2 regions of the Bradyrhizobium sp. DN3 genome follow, and region 2 is predicted to be linked to the other one. Evidence: riboswitches for the same ligand, from Rfam matches in the RefSeq annotation. Region 2 holds a riboswitch; the other holds the start of a gene.

Region 1 (9,194 bases), on a different contig from region 2:
GAGCGCCATGGCCTCGGCCGCCGCCGTCGCCTCATCCAGCAGCGAAGCGTTGGCGACGTCGAGACCGGTGAGATCGCAGATCATGGTCTGGAAGTTGAGCAGCGCTTCCAGGCGGCCCTGGCTGATCTCGGGCTGATAGGGCGTATACGCCGTGTACCAGGCCGGATTTTCGAGGATGTTGCGCTGGATCACAGCGGGCAGGATCGTGCCGGAATAGCCTTGGCCGATCAGCGAGGTGAAGACCTGGTTCTGCCGCGCCAGCTCGGCCATATGCGCAATCGCCTCGGTTTCACTCAGCGGCTTGCCGAGATCGAGCGGGGCGGCCTGCCGGATCGAGGCCGGCAGCGTCTCCGCCATCAGCGCGTCGACGCTCTTGGCGCTGACGGCCTCGAGCATCGCGGTGATGTCGCCTGCCGAGGGGCCGATGTGGCGGCGAACGAAGCTGGCGGCGGCCTCGCCATTGGATTTGCGGTGCGCGGTCATCATTGGGTCCTCGCTTTAAATTTCGCTGTCATGCCCGCCTTGTGCGCGCTTGCGCACTGGGGCGGGGCATCCAGTAAACGCGGCCGTTCGTGCTTGACCCGAGAAGCCGCGGCGTACTGGATCGTCCGCCTTCGCGGACGATGACATCGAGAATGAGGTTACAGTTCGCTTCATCTCACGCCGTATGTGCCTTGTACGCAGCTTCATCCATGAGGCCGCCGAGCTCGCTTTTGTCGGCGATCTTGATCTTGAAGAACCAGGCGGCGCCTTGCGCATCCGAGTTCACCAGCGCCGGCTCGGCGGCGAGTGCGGGATTGATCTCGAGCACTTCGCCCGAGACCGGGGCATAGACGTCGGAGGCGGCCTTGACGGATTCCACGACGGCGGCAGCTTCCGCCTTCTTCAGCACGCGGCCGAGCTTGGGCAGTTCGACGAACACGACGTCGCCGAGCTGCTGCTGCGCGTAGTCGGTGATCCCGACGGTGGCGACGTCGCCCTCGATGGCGAGCCATTCATGGTCGGAGGTGTACAGCATCGTGGTCATTGTCGAATCCTCAGCGTTTGTAGGTGTTTTTGACGAAGGGCATGGCGGCGACCTGCAGGGGCAGGCGCTGGCCGCGCACCTCGGCGAACAGCTTGGTGCCGAGCGCGCTCTGGCTCGTGGGCACATAGCCCATCGCCACCGGTGCATTCAGGCTCGGGCCGAAGCCGCCCGATGTGACCTTGCCGATCGGCTCGCCCACCGTCGCATCCGCAAACAGCAGCGCGCCCTCGCGCACCGGCGCGCGCCCTTCGGCGCGCAGGCCGACCCGGCGGCGGGACGCACCGTGGTTGAAATGAGCGAGAATCTTCTCGGCGCCGGGGAAGCCGCCGGCGCGCGCGCCGCCAGTGCGGCGGCTCTTCTGCACCGACCATTCCAGCGCGGCCTCGACGGGCGTGGTGGTGGTGTCGATGTCGTGGCCGTAGAGGCAGAGGCCGGCTTCCAGCCGCAAGCTGTCGCGGGCGCCAAGGCCGATCGGCATCACGTCGGGGTTTTCGAGCAGCGTCTTGGCGAGACGCTCGGCATCGCCAGCGGGAACGGAAATCTCGAACCCGTCCTCGCCGGTATAGCCCGAGCGCGAGACGAAACAGGGCAGGCCGGCGACCTCGTGAGGACCGGCGTCCATGAATGTCATGGAGGGCGCCACTGCACACATTTTCGCCAGCGCCGATTCCGCCTTCGGGCCCTGGAGCGCGATCAGCGCGCGGTCGGCAAGCGAATCGACGACACAGTCGCCGGAGAGATGCGCGCGCAGATGCGCCTCGTCCGCGTCCTTGCAGGCGGCATTGACGACCAGGAACAGGTGATCGCCGAAATTGGCGACCATCAGATCGTCGAGGATGCCGCCATCCGCATTGGTGAACTGGGCGTAGCGCTGCCGTCCTGGTGCAATCGCCACGATATCCTGCGGCACCAGCCGCTCCAGCGCGCGGGCGGCGTCCTCGACCCTGCCGGACTTTGGCCGAAGTGCGATCTGGCCCATGTGGGAGACGTCGAACAGGCCGGCAGAGGCGCGGGTATGGAGATGTTCCTTCAGGACGCCCGCGGGGTATTGCACGGGCATGTCATAGCCCGCGAACGGCACCATCTTGCCGCCAAGCGACACATGAAGGTCGTAAAGGGGCGTTCGTCTGAGGGGGGCGTGGTCGTCGGGTGGAAGCATCACAGGGGCCCTCGGCGGTTCCCCGGGGACGATTCCCCGGGAGCAACCAGTCGAAGCCCCATCTGTCGCTGTGCCTGAGAGTATTATCCCGTCGGCGGACGCTGGTCCGGGCCACCCCCTTTTAAAAGGTAATTGCCCGTCGGCGCCTCTTTCCAGATGTCGTCAAAGCCACGCGGTCCTTTTGCCTGAGAGTTTCCGGGGCGGTTGCTCCTTCGGCGCCGGCACCAGTGCCGGTCTCTCCCGACGTGGCCGTACGATATAGATAGGTAAAGACCACAGGGCGGCCAAGCCTGTCAACGCGGCGGCTTCGCCTTTCAACCGGGATTGCTACGGGATTGCGCGCCTGCGGCAACCCACTGATCTGCTTGCACAGTTTCTGGACAGCGAAGCTGGCCTTGTCTAAAAGCGCTTTGGCCCGCAGATATCAGCCTTAACGTCCGGTTTTTATGGCGGGAAGCGCGGGTCCAGGCACACTCGATTGGATGAACATGAGCGGCGTCAACGAGATCAGGTCGACCTTTCTGAACTTCTTTGCCGAGAACGGCCACGAGATCGTGCCGTCCTCGCCACTGGTGCCGCGCAACGACCCGACGCTGATGTTCACCAATGCCGGCATGGTGCAATTCAAGAACGTCTTCACCGGCGTCGAGAAGCGGCTCTATCAGCGCGCCACCACGTCGCAGAAATGCGTGCGCGCCGGCGGCAAGCACAACGATCTCGACAATGTCGGCTACACCGCGCGCCATCTCACCTTCTTCGAGATGCTCGGCAACTTCTCGTTCGGCGACTATTTCAAGGAGCGCGCGATCGAGCTCGCCTGGAAGCTGATCACTGCCGAGTTCGGGCTGAAGAAGGACAAGCTGCTCGTCACCGTCTATCACACCGACGACGAGGCGGCCGGCCTGTGGAAGAAGATCGCCGGCTTCTCCGATGACCGCATCATCCGAATCCCGACCTCGGACAATTTCTGGGCGATGGGCGACACCGGCCCGTGCGGCCCGTGCTCGGAGATCTTCATCGACCGCGGCGAGCACATCTGGGGCGGGCCTCCAGGCTCTCCGGAAGAGGATGGCGACCGCTTCCTCGAATTCTGGAATCTCGTGTTCATGCAGTACGAGCAGGTGACGAAGGAGGAGCGCGTAGGCTTGCCGCGTCCCTCGATCGACACCGGCATGGGCCTGGAGCGCATGGCCTGCATCCTCCAGGGCGTCGAGAGCGTGTTCGAGACCGACCTGTTCCGCAATCTGATCGATGCGACGGCCTCCGCGCTCGGCGCCGGGCCGAGCGAGCAGACAGTGGCGTCGTTCCGCGTCATCGCCGACCATTTGCGCTCCTCCGCCTTCCTCGTCGCCGACGGCGTGCTGCCCTCGAACGAGGGCCGCGGCTATGTGCTGCGCCGGATCATGCGCCGCGCGATGCGCCATGCGCAGCTGCTTGGCGCGAAAGAGCCGCTGATGCACCGGCTGGTCTGGGCGCTGGTGCGCGAGATGGGCCAGGCTTACCCCGAGCTGATGCGCGCGGAGAATCTGATCGAGGAAACGCTGCGGCTGGAAGAGACCCGCTTCCGCAAGACTCTCGCGCGCGGCCTCGCCATCCTCGACGAAAAGAGCGCGTCCTTGAAGAAGGGCGACATGTTCGATGGCGACGTCGCCTTCACACTCTACGACACCTACGGCTTCCCGCTGGACCTGACGCAGGACGCGCTGAAGTCGCGCGGCATCGGCGTCGACCAGGCGGCCTTCTCCGATGCGATGGAGCGCCAAAAAGCCAAGGCGCGCGAGTCGTGGAAGGGCTCGGGCGAAGCGGCTTCCGAGGCGATCTGGTTCCCGCTGCGCGAGAAGCTGGGTGCAACCGAATTCCTGGGCTACGAGACCGAAAGCGCCGAAGGCGTGGTTTCCGCGCTGGTCAAGGACGGCAAGGAGGCGGACAGCCTCAAGGCCGGCGAGACCGGTGCGCTGGTGCTGAACCAGACTCCGTTCTACGCGGAATCCGGCGGCCAGGTCGGCGACACCGGCGTGCTGCTCGGGGAGGGCGGCATCAAGGTCCGCATCACCGACACGCAGAAGAAGCTCGGCGATCTCTTCGTCCACATCGGCACGGTCGAGAGCGGCGAAGTGAAGCTCGGCACCGCGCTGCAGCTCGAGGTCGATCATGGGCGTCGCTCCTCGATCCGCGCCCATCACTCGGCGACGCATCTCATTCACGAGGCGCTGCGTCAGGTGCTCGGCGATCACATCGCCCAGCGCGGCTCGCTGGTCGCGCCCGACCGCCTGCGCTTCGACTTCGTGCATCCGAAGCCGATCACGGCGGAGGAGCTGTCCCGCATCGAGGACATCGCCAACGACGTGGTGCTGGAGAACGACGAGGTCACCACGCGTATCATGGGTGTCGATGAAGCCCGTGAGGCCGGCGCGCGCGCCCTGTTCGGCGAGAAATATGGCGACGAGGTCCGCGTCGTTTCCATGGGCAGGACCGCGCGCGAGCGCGGCGCCAACGCGCTCGGCTGGTCGGTCGAGCTCTGCGGCGGCACCCATGTGAGGCGCACCGGCGACATCGGCCTGATCACGCTCACGAGCGAGAGCGCGGTCGCCTCCGGCGTGCGCCGCATCGAGGCGCTCACCGGCAATTATGCGCGCAAGCACGCCAATGACACCATGGCGCTGGCGAAGACCGCGGCGAACGAGCTGCGCACGTCCATCGACGACGTGCCGGCGCGCATCACAGCACTGATGGAGGAGCGCAAGAAGCTCGAGCGCGAGCTCTCCGACGCGCGCAAGAAGCTGGCGATGGGCGGCGGCGCGTCGTCCAGTAACGGCGCGGCGGCAGGCGTGCGCGAAGCCGGCGGCGTCAAGCTGATGGCGCGCGCGGTCGAGGGCATTGAGATGAAGGATCTCAAGAGCCTCGCCGACGACGGCAAGAAGCAGATCGGCTCCGGCGTCGTCGCCATCGTCGGCGTCACCGAGGACGGCAAGGCCGGCGTCGTGGTCGGCGTCACGCAGGATCTCACCGCGCGCTTCAACGCCGTGAACCTCGTCCGCATCGCCTCCGAAGCGCTCGGCGGCAAGGGCGGCGGCGGCCGGCCCGACATGGCGCAGGCCGGCGGCCCTGACGGCGCCAATGCGGCCGCGGCGCTCTCGGCGATCGAAAAAGCGATGGCAGGCGCTTAAAGCCCTATGTCCCCCGTTCCGCGAGGACGTGGGCTTCGCGATCCCGATTTGAGGGATCGCCTCTTCGAATTGCTGGAGCACGATCCGCTGGCCTACTCGGTCGGGTCGCGCTTCATCCAGGCGATCATCGGCGTCATCGTGATCAACGTGGCGGCGATGATCCTCGCCTCGGTGCCTGAGCTGGACGCGCAATTCGGCACGCTGTTCGCAGGCATCACCATCCTGTCCGTGATCGTGTTCGCGCTGGAATATGCGGCGCGGCTGTGGACCGTGGCCGGCCACACGCAGCGCAAGGCGTCCGCGCTGTCCGACCGGCTCGGCTACGCCTTCTCCGCGCTCGGCATCATCGACCTCATGGCGTTCCTCCCCGCAGCGATCGTGCTGGCCACGGGCCGGCATGCGACGCTGGCAGCTCTCGGCGTACTGCCGTTCTTCAAGCTGATCCGCTATTCGCCGGCGATGCGCTCGCTGCTTGCGGCCGTGCATGCCGAGCGGCGCGCGCTGATCGGCTGCATCGTCATCCTGATCGGCGTGGTCTTGACCTTTGCTTCGCTGCTCTACGCCATCGAGCGCGACGTGCAGCCGGAGAAGCTCGGCACCATCCCGCAGGCGATGTGGTGGGCGATCGTGACGCTCGGCACCGTCGGCTATGGCGATGTCGTGCCGGTGACGCCGCTCGGCAAGTTCGTCTCCACCTTCGCCATCGTCAGCGGCTTCGCCATGATCGCGCTGCCGGTCGCGATCATCTCCACCGCCTTTGCCGAAGAGGTGAAGCGGCGCGATTTCATCGTCACCTGGGGCATGCTGGCGCGGGTGCCGCTATTCTCGCATTTGTCGGCGGCCGAGATCGCCGACATCATGCGGCTGCTCAGGGCACGCACCATCGAACAGGGCGAGATCCTGGTGCGGCGGGGCGATGTCGCCTCCTCGATGTATTTCATCACCGCCGGCGAGGTCGAGATCGCGCTGCCGAGCCAGCAGGTGCGGCTTGCGGACGGCACCTTCTTTGGCGAGATCGCGCTCTTGCACAAAACAAAACGCAGCGGCACGGTGACGGCGACGCGCAAGACCCGGCTGCTCGTGCTCGACGCCCAGGATTTCCACGCGCTGATCGCGCGCATGCCGACGCTGGCCGCCCACGTCCACAACACTGCGAAAGCGAGGCTCGCCGACACCGGCGATCTCGCTGCGGCGGAGCTGGCGCAGGCGGAGAAGGAAGATGGGGGCAAGGCGCGCTGACGAGGTCCGCCGCGGGTTAGCCCTTCTTCAGGAAAACATACTCGGCGGAGTAGGGCACGCTCCTGAACTCGCCAGCCCTGTCGCAAGCGCCGTCGAGCTTGCCGCCACGGGTGTTGATGCGCTGGACCGTGGTCACGGGCGTCAGCACGCCGCTGCCGCGGTGAGCGGTCACTTCCAGCTTCAGCCAGGGGATATCGCTCGCCGTTGCGCCGGGCGCATTGCCGATGGCCTTGCCGACCACGGCGCTGCCGTCGGCGTGCTTCCAGTTCGGGCCGGCATAGTGGCGGCCGATGGTCTTGCCATCCGAGAGAAGCGTCGCGATCGGCTCGCGGAAGGTCCAGGCGTGCTTACCGTCAGTGCCGGCCTTGCACTCATAGACCTGCGCGCCCTCGGCGTGCACGCTGAGCACAACGCTCTCGCCCGGCGCGGCGATGGCCTCGGGGAGCGGGTCGGCGGCGAATGCGGGCGTGCTGGCCAGCGCGAAGGCCGCGAATGCAAGGCTCTTCGATGTCGGCATGGCACTTCCCCGGATGAGAACTCTCGTCATTGCGAGGAGCTCGCGACAAAATTGCAGAGCAATTTTGCGCTGATGCGACGAAGCAATCCAGACTGTTTCCCCGGAGGGATTCTGGATTGCTTCGCTACGCTCGCAATGACGCGTGGAGTTGGCAGCTTACGCCGCCAGCGCCTTTGTCAGGTTCTCAGCGACCTTGTCGAGGAAGCCGGTGGTCGAGAGCCAGCGCTGGTCGGCGCCGACCAGGAGCGCGAGATCCTTGGTCATGTAGCCGGCCTCGACGGTGTCGACGCAGACCTTCTCCAGCGTGTTCGCGAACTTGGCGAGCTCGGCATTGTTGTCGAGCTTGGCGCGATGCGACAGGCCACGGGTCCAGGCGAAGATCGACGCGATCGAGTTGGTCGAGGTCTCCTTGCCCTTCTGGTGCTCGCGGTAGTGGCGGGTCACCGTGCCGTGGGCAGCCTCGGCTTCCACCGTCTTGCCGTCGGGGGTGAGCAGCACCGAAGTCATCAGGCCGAGCGAGCCGTAGCCCTGCGCGACCGTGTCGGACTGCACGTCGCCGTCGTAGTTCTTACAGGCCCAGACATAGCCGCCGGACCATTTCAGCGCCGAGGCCACCATGTCGTCGATCAGGCGGTGCTCGTAGGTCAGGCCCTTGGCGTCGAACTCCTTCTTGAACTCGCGGTCGAAGATGTCCTGGAAGATGTCCTTGAAGCGGCCGTCATAGACCTTCAGGATCGTGTTCTTGGTCGACAGATAGACCGGATAGCCGCGCAGCAGGCCGTAATTGAAGGAGGCGCGGGCGAAGTCGATGATGGAGTCGTCGAGATTGTACATTCCCATCGCGACGCCGGCATCGGGGGCCTTGAACACTTCCTTCTCGATCACGGTGCCGTCCTCGCCGACGAACTTCATCGACAGGGTGCCCTTGCCGGGGAACTTGAAATCGGTGGCGCGGTACTGGTCGCCATAGGCGTGGCGGCCGATGATGATCGGCTTGGTCCAGCCGGGAACGAGGCGCGGCACGTTCTTGCAGATGATCGGCTCGCGGAAGATGCAGCCGCCGAGGATGTTGCGGATGGTGCCGTTCGGCGACTTCCACATCTGCTTGAGGTTGAACTCCTTCACCCGGGCTTCATCCGGGGTGATGGTGGCGCACTTGACGCCGACGCCGACCTTCTTGATGGCCTCGGCGGCGTCGATGGTGACCTGATCGTTGGTGTGGTCGCGGTGCTCCATGCCCAGGTCGAAATAGAGCAGCTCGACATCCAGGAACGGAGTGATCAGCTTGTCCTTGATGTACTGCCAGATGATCCGGGTCATCTCGTCGCCATCGAGTTCGACGACGGGATTGGATACCTTGATTTTTGCCATGATCGGGGAAGCCTCTTGGGAACGGCGCTTGTGGTGCGCCATGGGAATATCCGGCGCCTCTTAGCACCGCCGCGCGGCGGGCGAAAGCCAAGGGATTATGCACTTTTAGCTCATCCAGCTTGCGCAGACGGGCAGCGGCAGCCCGCCCTCGGCCGGACCCGGGTCATGTTCCAGGCGAGATTCAAAAGTCGAATCCAACCCGTTATTTCCCTTGAGAATTTTGTCAGGACAGGCAAACGACAGGCGGACGGGGCGGCCCGCCCGGTGGGCCGGCTTGAATCAACTCCTGAAGTGGCCTCTGCAAGGCCTTGAGAGACAGCGTGAAAGCGAAGCGAGATGTCGGGGACTGACAAGAGCAAGGCGGGGCTTTCTCTCGATGGTCCCATCGTGATCCTGGTCGAGCCGCAGCTCGGGGAAAACATCGGCATGGCCGCGCGCGCCATGGGCAATTTTGCCCTGAGCCGGCTTCGCATCGTCAATCCCCGCGACGGCTGGCCCAACATCGCGGCCCAGCGCGCCGCCGCCGGCGCCGATCAGATTCTGGAAAAGGTCGAATTGTTCGAGACGGTCGAGCAGGCGGTCGCCGATCTCGACCTGTTGTTCGCCGCCACCGCCCGCGCGCACGACCAGGCCAAGCCGGTGGTCGGGCCGGAAGCCGCCGTCGCCGAGATCTCGGGGCACATCGCCACCGGGGGCAAGGCCGGTATCCTGTTC
Region 2 (9,194 bases):
TCAGGTCGCACAGCGCCGCGGTGGCCGGCCCGATCGAGGCTGCGTCCTTACGGATGCGCTCGATGGTCCAGCCAGCGTAGCGCCGATGACTGGAGGCCATGTGCTCCGGCACGGTCGTGTGCTTGTGGTTGCCGCTCATGCGCTGATGCGCGGCGATCCGCTCACCCTTGTGGAAGATCTCGACGGTGCGAGCCGTGAAGCGCACCTCCACCTCGGCGCGGACGAAGCGATGCGGAACGCTGTAATAATGCGCCTCGACCTCCACGTGATAATCGATGCTGACCCGGCAGATCCGCCACTCGGCGAACTCGTAAGGGTTCTCCGGCAGGGCCTTCAGCGCTGGCCGGTCGATCTCCTCCAGCAGCTTGCGGCGGGTGACACCGAGCCGCCTAATCGGTCGCTCCTCGTTGAGCCGGATCATCAACTCGGCGATCGCCGCGTTGACGTCGGCGAGGCTGTGGAAGGTGCGGTGGCGCAGCCGCCCGAGCAGCCAGCGTTCGACCATCAGGACCGCCTGCTCGACCTTGGCCTTGTCCCGCGGCCGTCGCGGCCTGGCCGGCAGAATGGCGGTGCCGTAATGCGCCGCCATGTCGGCATAGCTGCGATTGATCCTGGGATCGTAGAGACAGGCTTTGATCACAGCGACTTTGGTGTTGTCCGGCACCAGCAGCGCCGGTACGCCGCCGATCGCCTCGAAGGCGCCGACGTGGCCGCTGATCCAATCGGCGAGCCCCTGCGTCCAGGTCGCCTGCGCGTAGGTGAAGCTCGATGCGCCGAGCACCGCGACGAAAATCTGCGCACTGCGCCGCTCGCCGGTGCGCCGGTCGATCACCACCGGGACGCCGTCGCCGGCATAGTCGACGAACAGCTTGTCGCCGGCCGCATGCGACTGGCGCATCGTCACCGACAGCCGGCCTTCCCAGGCGCGGTAGAGCTCGCAGAAACGCGAATAGCGATACCTGCCGGGCTCGCCCGCGATGTACTCCTCCCACAGGATCGACAGCGTCACGTGCTTGCGCCGGAGCTCGCGGTGCACCGCCGCCCAGTCCGGCTCCGCCTGCCGGCGATGGCCCCGCCGCGTGCCGAAACCCGCACCGGCGCTGGCGAACAGCCGGGCCTCCAGATCAGTGTTGGTGATGTCGTCAGACAACGGCCAGGTCAGCCCCGCCGCCTCAAAACGACGGATCGTCAACCGCACCGTCGAAGGCGCCGTCCCCAACCGCCGCGCAATCTCGCGGGTCGGCATCCCAGCCGACTTCAATTTGATCACTTCGCGCACGTGGCGCATCGCAAGCCTCTCCATCGGCATCCAGGTCCCCCTTCGCAAAGCCGAAAGGCGGGACCGTATCGGAGCCAGAAGAGGCCTCGTCACCCCGGGCGACATCATCCCGGAATGGTGGGCGAGATCATCTCGGAATGGTGGGCGAAATCAAATCGGAACGGTGGGCGAGATCATTCCGGAATGCTGGGCGACATCAAGCGGAATCAGCATCTAAAACTTGCCGATCGCGGCGACATTGATGCACTGCTACGCACTTCCCGCAGATTGCCCCATCTGTGCAATCCAGAAAGAGATCCGCGGCCGCAGCGCAAGACAGCGCCCCTCGTGCGACTAAATTAGAAGGACGACTGGCCGACGGCTTTGAAGCTTGGCTGCGCCAAGTTCGCTTTGATCGGCTGATCAAGCTCGCCGAGGCCGTCCACTAGGCATCCCAGGAACTGTCGACCGCAGAGCGTCAACTCACGCTGCCGAAAACCCAGTCACCCAGGCCCGGGCGACCGAACCACGGCTGTCTGGCGCAGCACGCAAATGAAAGTTTCACGTGGTCATTGTTGAACGCGCTAGGCGTTCAGGATAATGTCACAAACAGATTTACATCGCAGTTTGCTGCTGTTCGGATAATTTCCTGCATTGAGCAACCATTTTGCGATGGAATCTACCGGGAGGGGAGCCCAGATGCAATATGATCGAATAGACGCCCGTATTCTCGAAATCGTGCAGAAGAACAACCGTCTGACCTCGGACATGATCGGTGAACTGGCGGGGCTTTCTGCGACCGCGTGTCAGCGACGATTGAAGAGGCTTCGTTCGGAAGGCATCATTGAGGGCGATGTCTCTATCGTTTCGCCAAAGGCGGTAGGAAGACCCATTCAAATGCTTGTATTTGTCAACTTGGAGCGGGACAGCCCGGACATAATCGACAGGTTCAAGAAGGCCATCAAATCGTCTCCTGAAATCGTCAGTGGCTGTTCCGTCACTGGCGAACCTGATTTTGTTCTCTACATTTCCGCGCGGAGTATGGAAGATTATGACAGGTTCACTCAGCGATTTTTTTATGAGAACTCCGACGTGAAGGGCTTTAAGACAATGGTGATATTGGACCGCGTCAAAGCGGGGTTTGGCGTTCCAATTGAGGTTCCGTGCGAGAATTGACACCAGCACTTCTGCCACAAGGCCAGCAGAGCGATGGGTGACGACAGTCCGGCGGCCATAAGAAATGGTACGTCGGTTCGTCCTCTTCGCCGGCGCTAAGGTGTTCTGCCTGCCGAGTAGGCTTTACTGAGTAGAAGTCCCCAAAGCTCACAAGCAACTCACCTTCGAATGTGCTGCCAAGCAAACCTACTGCGGCCCTCATCGGAAGCCGAGCAGCAAAGCAGCGATATGCTCCCGGCTCGTCGCCGGGAGCATGGTCTCGCCGACCGGTAAGCCCTACCACAAATCAAACCACGGACTATTCGCGATGAGCAGCGCCGTCGTGCGTCATGATGGCGTCGGCGACCATCTCAGCCGTTGCAGCCGATAATGTCCAACCGAGATGACCATGGCCAGTGTTGTAGAAGATGTTCGGCCTCTTGCCCCGGCCAACCCTGGGCATCATGCTAGGTGTCATGGGACGCAAGCCAGCCCACGGCACCACCTGCGCGGTGCAGACACAAGGAAACAATTGCTCCACCCAATTCAGGAGAGGTCTAACTCGGTCCGCACGGATGTCGCGGTTCTCGCCATTCAATTCAGCCGTCCCCGCGATACGGAAGCGATCCTGTCCCAACCGGCTGGTAACGATCTTGGCGGCCTCATCCAGAAGGCTGACACGAGGCGCAGCCTTCTGGCTTGCTTCGTCCGCCAGATTCACGGTGATGGAATATCCCTTGACGGGATAGATATTTACGCGGTCCCCAAGCATTGAAGCAATCCGCCGGCTGCCGACCCCAGCACAAATCACTGCTCTTTGATTCCTTAATTCATTCCTCGACGGCCCTTCTTGCCAGCGTATGAGCACACCTTCCGAATCGGCTCGTATATCGCTGACCTCTGCCCCGAAAACAAAACGCACCCCTTTTCGCTCGCAGGCCGCAGCGAGACCACGCGTGAACTTGTGAATATCGCCAGTTGAGTCAGAGGGGGTGAAGAACCCGCCATAGTGGTCGCCTTGTAGTGCGGGTTCTATCGTGCGCATCTCGGTGGGCGTCACGGGGTGCCGATCAAGCCCGCCCTCTCGCAGCAGCTTGTTCACATGAGAAGCTGCATCGAATTCGGCTTTGTTGGAGTAGACGTGCAAGATTCCCCGCCGCTCCAGGTCAAATGTGATGCCTTCCCGATCGGCAAGTTCAAATAGATGCTGCCGAGCGGCTATCGCGAGCTTTGTCGTCTCGATTGTATTGCGACGGTAATGGCGAGTCTGCCCTATGAACTCTGCCAACCAGGTATATTTGTGAAAACTCGGACTCGGGTTCAGAAGTAGCGGCGCGTCCCTGCGCAGCATCCATCTCAGGCCCTTCATGATGGTTGTGGGGTTGTTCCAGACCTCGGCATTGCTTGCCGATAATTGGCCGCCATTGGCAAACGAAGTATCCATCGCGGGATAACGCTGGCGGTCAAAGACCGTAACCGAATAGCCACGCGCGGCCAGAGCATAGGCAGTCGTAACTCCGGTGATACCGGATCCAATAATGATAATCGTGCTCATCGTGTGCTCCAGGACAAGGATGAATGAACGGTGAAATGGCATCGCCATAACTCCGTCCCCAAATCTGTCCGTGCACCTGAGAGCTTCGTCCGCTGTCCTGGTTGATAGCGGTCCCCTTCGGTGGGCGCCAACTGGCACCTCTCTCCAGATTGTCCTCGGTGTACAGTGCTGGGCCTGAGAGTTTCCTTGGGGAGTTGCTCCGTCGGCGGCGATGCGCCTGCCGGCCCATCGCACTCTCCCGCACACCATCAACAGACATTACATCATTCCAGGCGTGCCGCGCCGTGTCAAGAAGTCGGGCATCATGAACGTGACGAAAAAACTGCAATGTGCAATGAGATGTCATGCATCAGAATCGAAACCCATACTGCGCCGGCAAAGAGCGGCGGAACTACGCTCGAGCAGTCTGGCACTCGCCCTGGTTTACGGGATAAATTCACTGTCAACGCTGGGTGCGGTAACCATGCATCCGACGAATGCACAGCGTGTGTCTCTCTCAGCACATTCACAGATCTATTCATCCGCAGGATCGGCTTGATCGGAATCCTGCGCTTGATCCCAAAATTTAGATGAATTTCTGCACGATCTGCCTTCCTTGCCTGGATATTCGAACCGCCCTTCCGACTAGAAACGGATTCAGCAGGGAGATTGCAGATGAAGGTCGGTGTTCCCAATGAAATTAAGACGCGTGAGTACCGCGTGGGCCTGACTCCTGGAGCAGTCCGCAAGTACGTGGCCGCCGGCCACAGCGTGCTGGTTGAAACAAATGCCGGCGCTGCAATTGGTGCCACAGATGCCAATTACCGGAAGGCCGGTGCAACGATCGCGGACTTGCTCGGGAGGTGTTCGCGTCAAGCGAGATGATTGTATAGGTCAAGGAGCCGCAGCCGTCTGAATGGACGCAACTGCGAGAGAACCAGGCCCTGTTTACCTATCTTCACTCGGCGCCAGGCCCGGAGCAGGCCAAGGGACTGATGAAGTCCGGGTGCACTGCCATCGCTGATGCGCATGGCGGTCTTCCGCTGCTTGCACCGATGAGTGAGGTCGCGGGCATGCTTGCGATTGAACCAGCCGGTGCGGCCCTGAAACGGTATGCAGGCGGACGGGGGCTTTGATCGGCGGCGTGCCGGGTGTCCAGCCGGCACGTATCGCGGTGATCGGGCGGCGTTGTCGGGACACTTGCGGCACGGATGGCGGCTCGTTTTGGGGGCCGAGGTCGTAATCCTCGACCGTTCGATACCCCGGCTTCGCGAACTGGGAGCGGCTGACCTACAGGGCTGTCGCCGAGAGTCTCGGCCTACCATTCTCACCAATCGATCAGGCCGAAGCCTGATCCCAGAGGCTCTCATGGGCGTTCCTCTCAGACTTCGGGGCCACTCCTTCTGAGTGGCCGTTTTTTCGACCCGATGAGTTGTTTAGCAACGCGGACGGCAGACGCTCATGAATAGCGTCCACATCATGCCCTCGTGGCGGCTCGTCTTAGCCAGCACTAACTTTATGCCTATCTTATAAAGGACTAATGCCGGCCCCGCCGCGCTTGCACCCGAGCAACAGTTCGTTCATGGCTTTATCGGGCGTGTCGTCCTTCCAGCGTACTGAGCCGAAAGGTCGCTCCAGCATGCGGCGAACTCGCACCGGGGCTGGGCCCACGTGAAAGGCAGTCGCCTGATGTTCCATTGCGCGCTCCGATCGGGTGGAGCGGTTGCGCTGTCGCAAGTAGTCGAGCCAGGTCGGGCAGTGATAACGCTCGGTCCACAATTCGGGATCGGCAATATCCCGCGCAATCGACCAGCCGTAGGCGCCGTTGCGCTGCCGAACCAGCTGCACTTCCTGCATGATGTTGTGGAACGCCCGCCCGTTCTCCGGCGCCACCCGGTATTCGATCTCCACTACTAGAGGCCCGCTCCGCCCGGTTAAGGGAAGTCTGACCTCAGGATCGGCCAGCAACTCGGCTTCGTTGCTGCGGGCGTAGATACGGGGCATGGTCAGGAGCAGACCAATAAGCGGCGAAGCCAGCATCAGAGCGGCCGATATCAGGAGTGCCGTTTCGACCCCCGTGGCGTCGGTCAGGTGGCCCCAGCCCCAGCTGCCGAGGGCGATCCCGCCGGAACTCACAGCTTGATATGCTGCGAGCGAGCGTCCAGCCACCCATCGCGGCGCCGACAGTTGCACACCAATACTGAACAGTGTCCACGTCATGGTCCATACCGCCCCCGCCAGGACCAACGCTGCTGCCGTCAGTACCGGCTGGCGGCTCAGCGCCACTGCGGCGAGCGCTGCGCCCATCGATATCGCGCAGGTGCGGATCGCCGCTTCGCCGCTGAGCCGCTTACGCACCTGGGTGATATTGAGCGCGCCGATCACCGCGCCCAAGCCAAACGCGCCTAGCATGATGCCATAAGTCTGGGCGCCGCCATGCAGGAGATCGCGCGTGATCAGTGGCATCAATGCGAGGATCGCGCCACCAATGACGCCCGTGATCATAGCGCGGGTCAGCACGATCTTGATTGATGGCGAATTACTAACGTAGCGCAAGCCGGACACGATAGCGCGCCTGAAAGTTTCCGGCGGTACCCGCGAGGGTTCGGCTACGTGCTTCCACATGAACAGCGCAGCCATTAGTGGAAGGTAGAGCACGGCGTTAAGCGCAAACGCAGCCACTGCACCTACACTCGCCACGACAATGCCGCCGATGGCTGGACCTACGCTACGCGCGATATTGTAGTTCATGCCGTTGAGGGCGACAGCGGACGGTGTCGCCTCCGCGGGCACCTGCTCACTCACGGAGGATTGCCAAGCCGGGCTTATCAGCGCCATGCCACTGCCGATGGCAAAGCAGAGTGCCAACAACAGATTCGACGTGGTGAGATCCAACCAATGAAGCACGGTAAGCGCGGTTGCGCCGCAAAGCTCAATGGAAAGCGCCGCCAACGCGACGATGCGCCGATCATGCATATCGGCGATAGCGCCAGCGGGGATCGAAATCAGCATCATCGGGAGCAGGAGTGCGGTCTGCACCAGCGCTACCTGGTCCGCGGATGACGTCATCTGTGTCATCGCCCAAGCTGCACCGACCCCCTGAATCAAGATGCCTAGATTAGCAAGCAAGCTCGCAAGCCAGACCCGCCGGAAAGTCGGGAAGCGTAACGCTGCGGTGATCCCATCGCCGATGAACGTCTTGGGCCTGGACGGATCGATCATCTCGGCTACTGCCTCCTGTCCGAGGGTCTGATTCCGGAATCTGATCGGTATTCCTTAAAGAACTCGCCACTAGCAACTGGATGACCGCCTTTTCGTCCTGTCTGGCGTTGGGAAGCCTCATGAGAGCCGGCCGTGTCCTGAAAGCTGTTGATTGATGATAGATCGGTTCCAGTCGATCCAGCTTCTTGTCTGTGAGACTGATGACCAACCGCTGCTTACGACATTGGTCGACATTGCAGCAGCATTGATCGAAGAGGGCGCGGCGTCCTTGTTGGGCAGAGTTTCTCTTGATCAGTATGGTATATGCGGCTGGGTCGAATCTCGAAATCGAGTCCGCTTGCGCTGAACATGGCATTTGAGTCACGGTCGCTGGAGCCCGGTCGTTATTTCCTCGAGCGAGCTCAGATCAAGGTCCTAAGCCGCCCAGGCGTAAAGCGCTGGCCAGATCGGATGGATCACGGAATCGAGCGTCACACGATATTGATGTTGTGAAGTTCCTTCCGAACACAACTAAAGAAAACTCTGTCCCACTCAAACGTCGACAGCAGCTTAGAGTAGAGGAGGGCGGTGCGGGTTTTCCGCGTTATTATTGGAGTTGGAGACGAAAAAACGCGCAGACGCCTGGACCTTGAAAATGGCATGACATCACCCGTGCTATCCATTCTATATTCGGTAGCGATCGCATCATATCCGACATAACTGAAACCGGCATCGTCACGTTCACTAGTCAATTGTTGAGCGTTACGGACTGTGGCGCGACAAGCCCATCTACCTCGTTCAGCTGAACCCGTGAGGTGCTAGCAACATAACCTGCCTCTCCATCCGGCCTTGAGGCGACCTCATTGCCGCCGCTAGAGAAAGCGTACCGCGTCTATTCAACGAAAGCCAAAAGAGCCCCTGTCTATGCGCTTGTTCGCCGCCACGATTGGCACGGTATCCAATACCTTCTCACCTCTCCCGACCAGCCTCGAAGCCTTTAACGCGTCTTCCTGAGGCATGGCGAGCACCCCTAACAAGCACCGCTCCTGTGCACGGCGCCGCTCTGGGTGGCGCGTCGCAGAGCGACTGCCGAGAATTTCACAATCGAGGGAAGGTGCTTCGAAGCGCAGGCCGGCGGCACCACAAACCGACGCGATTACGAGTTCATGCGCGATGAGATTCTAGGACAGCTCAAGACGGCACTGCCTGTCGACGGGGTGCTAGTGGGCCTTCACGGCGCCAAGGGGCGGACGGCGACGATGATGTCGAAGGCGACATCATAGAGCGCGTGCGCGCCCTGGTCGGTCCGAGCTGCGTGGTGTGGAGCTCGACCCGCATCTGACGGTAAAGCGCATCGAGCATGCCGACGTCATTGTCCTCTATAAGGAGGATCCTCACACAGACGTGGTAGAGCGCGATGAGGAACTGCTCGACATCGCAATGAAGACGGTGCGGGGACAAGTGAATCCCGTGATATCGCTGTATGACTGCGCCAACTAGGAAGCTATCCCACGGCCCTGCCGCTTATACGTGGCTTTGTCGACCGGGTGAAAGCGATGGAGGGCAAGGAGGACGTGCTCGCCATCTCGCTATGGCTTTTCCCTTGCCGACGTACCGGAGATCGGGGGCCGCATCCTTGTAATGGACCATCGCAGTGCGGCTCTAGTTCCCGCTCCGTATCGGAGGTAACATCGGTCCCGCCTCCGGCGCTCCAATTGATGCTATGGTGACTGTTGTCGGGCTCGATCACCCACAAAATTTCCTACACACGCGTCAATCGCCCTGGCCGCTAGATGAAAAGACCAGCCGGGCCTCATCTTGTTTGAAGGTACTCCCATTCTGGACCTACAAGAACTCCCCAACCTATTCACCGTCTACGGAGGGATGCCCGCATATACGCGGATGTGAAGCTCTCGTGCGCGCTCTCCTCGATGCTAAGCGCGATACCTCACTCGTGGAGATCCGGGCCGAGCTGCATCAGCCGCGCATCAGGGTCGGTGCAACCTCCACGACGGCCGCTGGCTCAGCCTGACGGAAAAAGAGCTT

Evidence for each region. A riboswitch is a leader RNA that binds a small molecule or an ion and turns the genes downstream of it on or off. The one in region 2 is predicted to bind glycine.
Region 1: linked by a shared signal. The riboswitch ahead of gcvT (glycine cleavage system aminomethyltransferase GcvT) and the one ahead of AAE027_RS37015 (D-amino acid dehydrogenase) in region 2 are both predicted to bind glycine.

The regions. Positions count from the first base shown of each region.
Region 1 covers NZ_JAULLN010000017.1:76,735-85,928, forward strand. The annotation lists gene gcvP (aminomethyl-transferring glycine dehydrogenase) at 1-483, opposite strand, end outside; gene gcvH (glycine cleavage system protein GcvH) at 659-1,027, opposite strand; gene gcvT (glycine cleavage system aminomethyltransferase GcvT) at 1,038-2,186, opposite strand; glycine riboswitch at 2,351-2,439, opposite strand; gene alaS (alanine--tRNA ligase) at 2,675-5,353, shown strand; gene AAE027_RS24180 (cyclic nucleotide-gated ion channel) at 5,360-6,592, shown strand; gene AAE027_RS24185 (DUF3455 domain-containing protein) at 6,609-7,109, opposite strand; gene AAE027_RS24190 (NADP-dependent isocitrate dehydrogenase) at 7,266-8,480, opposite strand; gene AAE027_RS24195 (TrmJ/YjtD family RNA methyltransferase) at 8,817-9,194, shown strand, end outside.
Region 2 covers NZ_JAULLN010000045.1:26,270-35,463, forward strand. The annotation lists gene istA (IS21 family transposase) at 1-1,288, opposite strand, end outside; gene AAE027_RS37010 (Lrp/AsnC family transcriptional regulator) at 1,958-2,434, shown strand; gene AAE027_RS37015 (D-amino acid dehydrogenase) at 2,733-3,968, opposite strand; glycine riboswitch at 4,030-4,119, opposite strand; glycine riboswitch at 4,122-4,219, opposite strand; partial or broken gene AAE027_RS37020 (alanine dehydrogenase) at 4,623-5,225, shown strand; gene AAE027_RS37025 (MFS transporter) at 5,475-7,169, opposite strand; gene AAE027_RS37030 (M81 family metallopeptidase) at 8,216-8,431, shown strand; partial or broken gene AAE027_RS37035 (M81 family metallopeptidase) at 8,442-8,648, shown strand.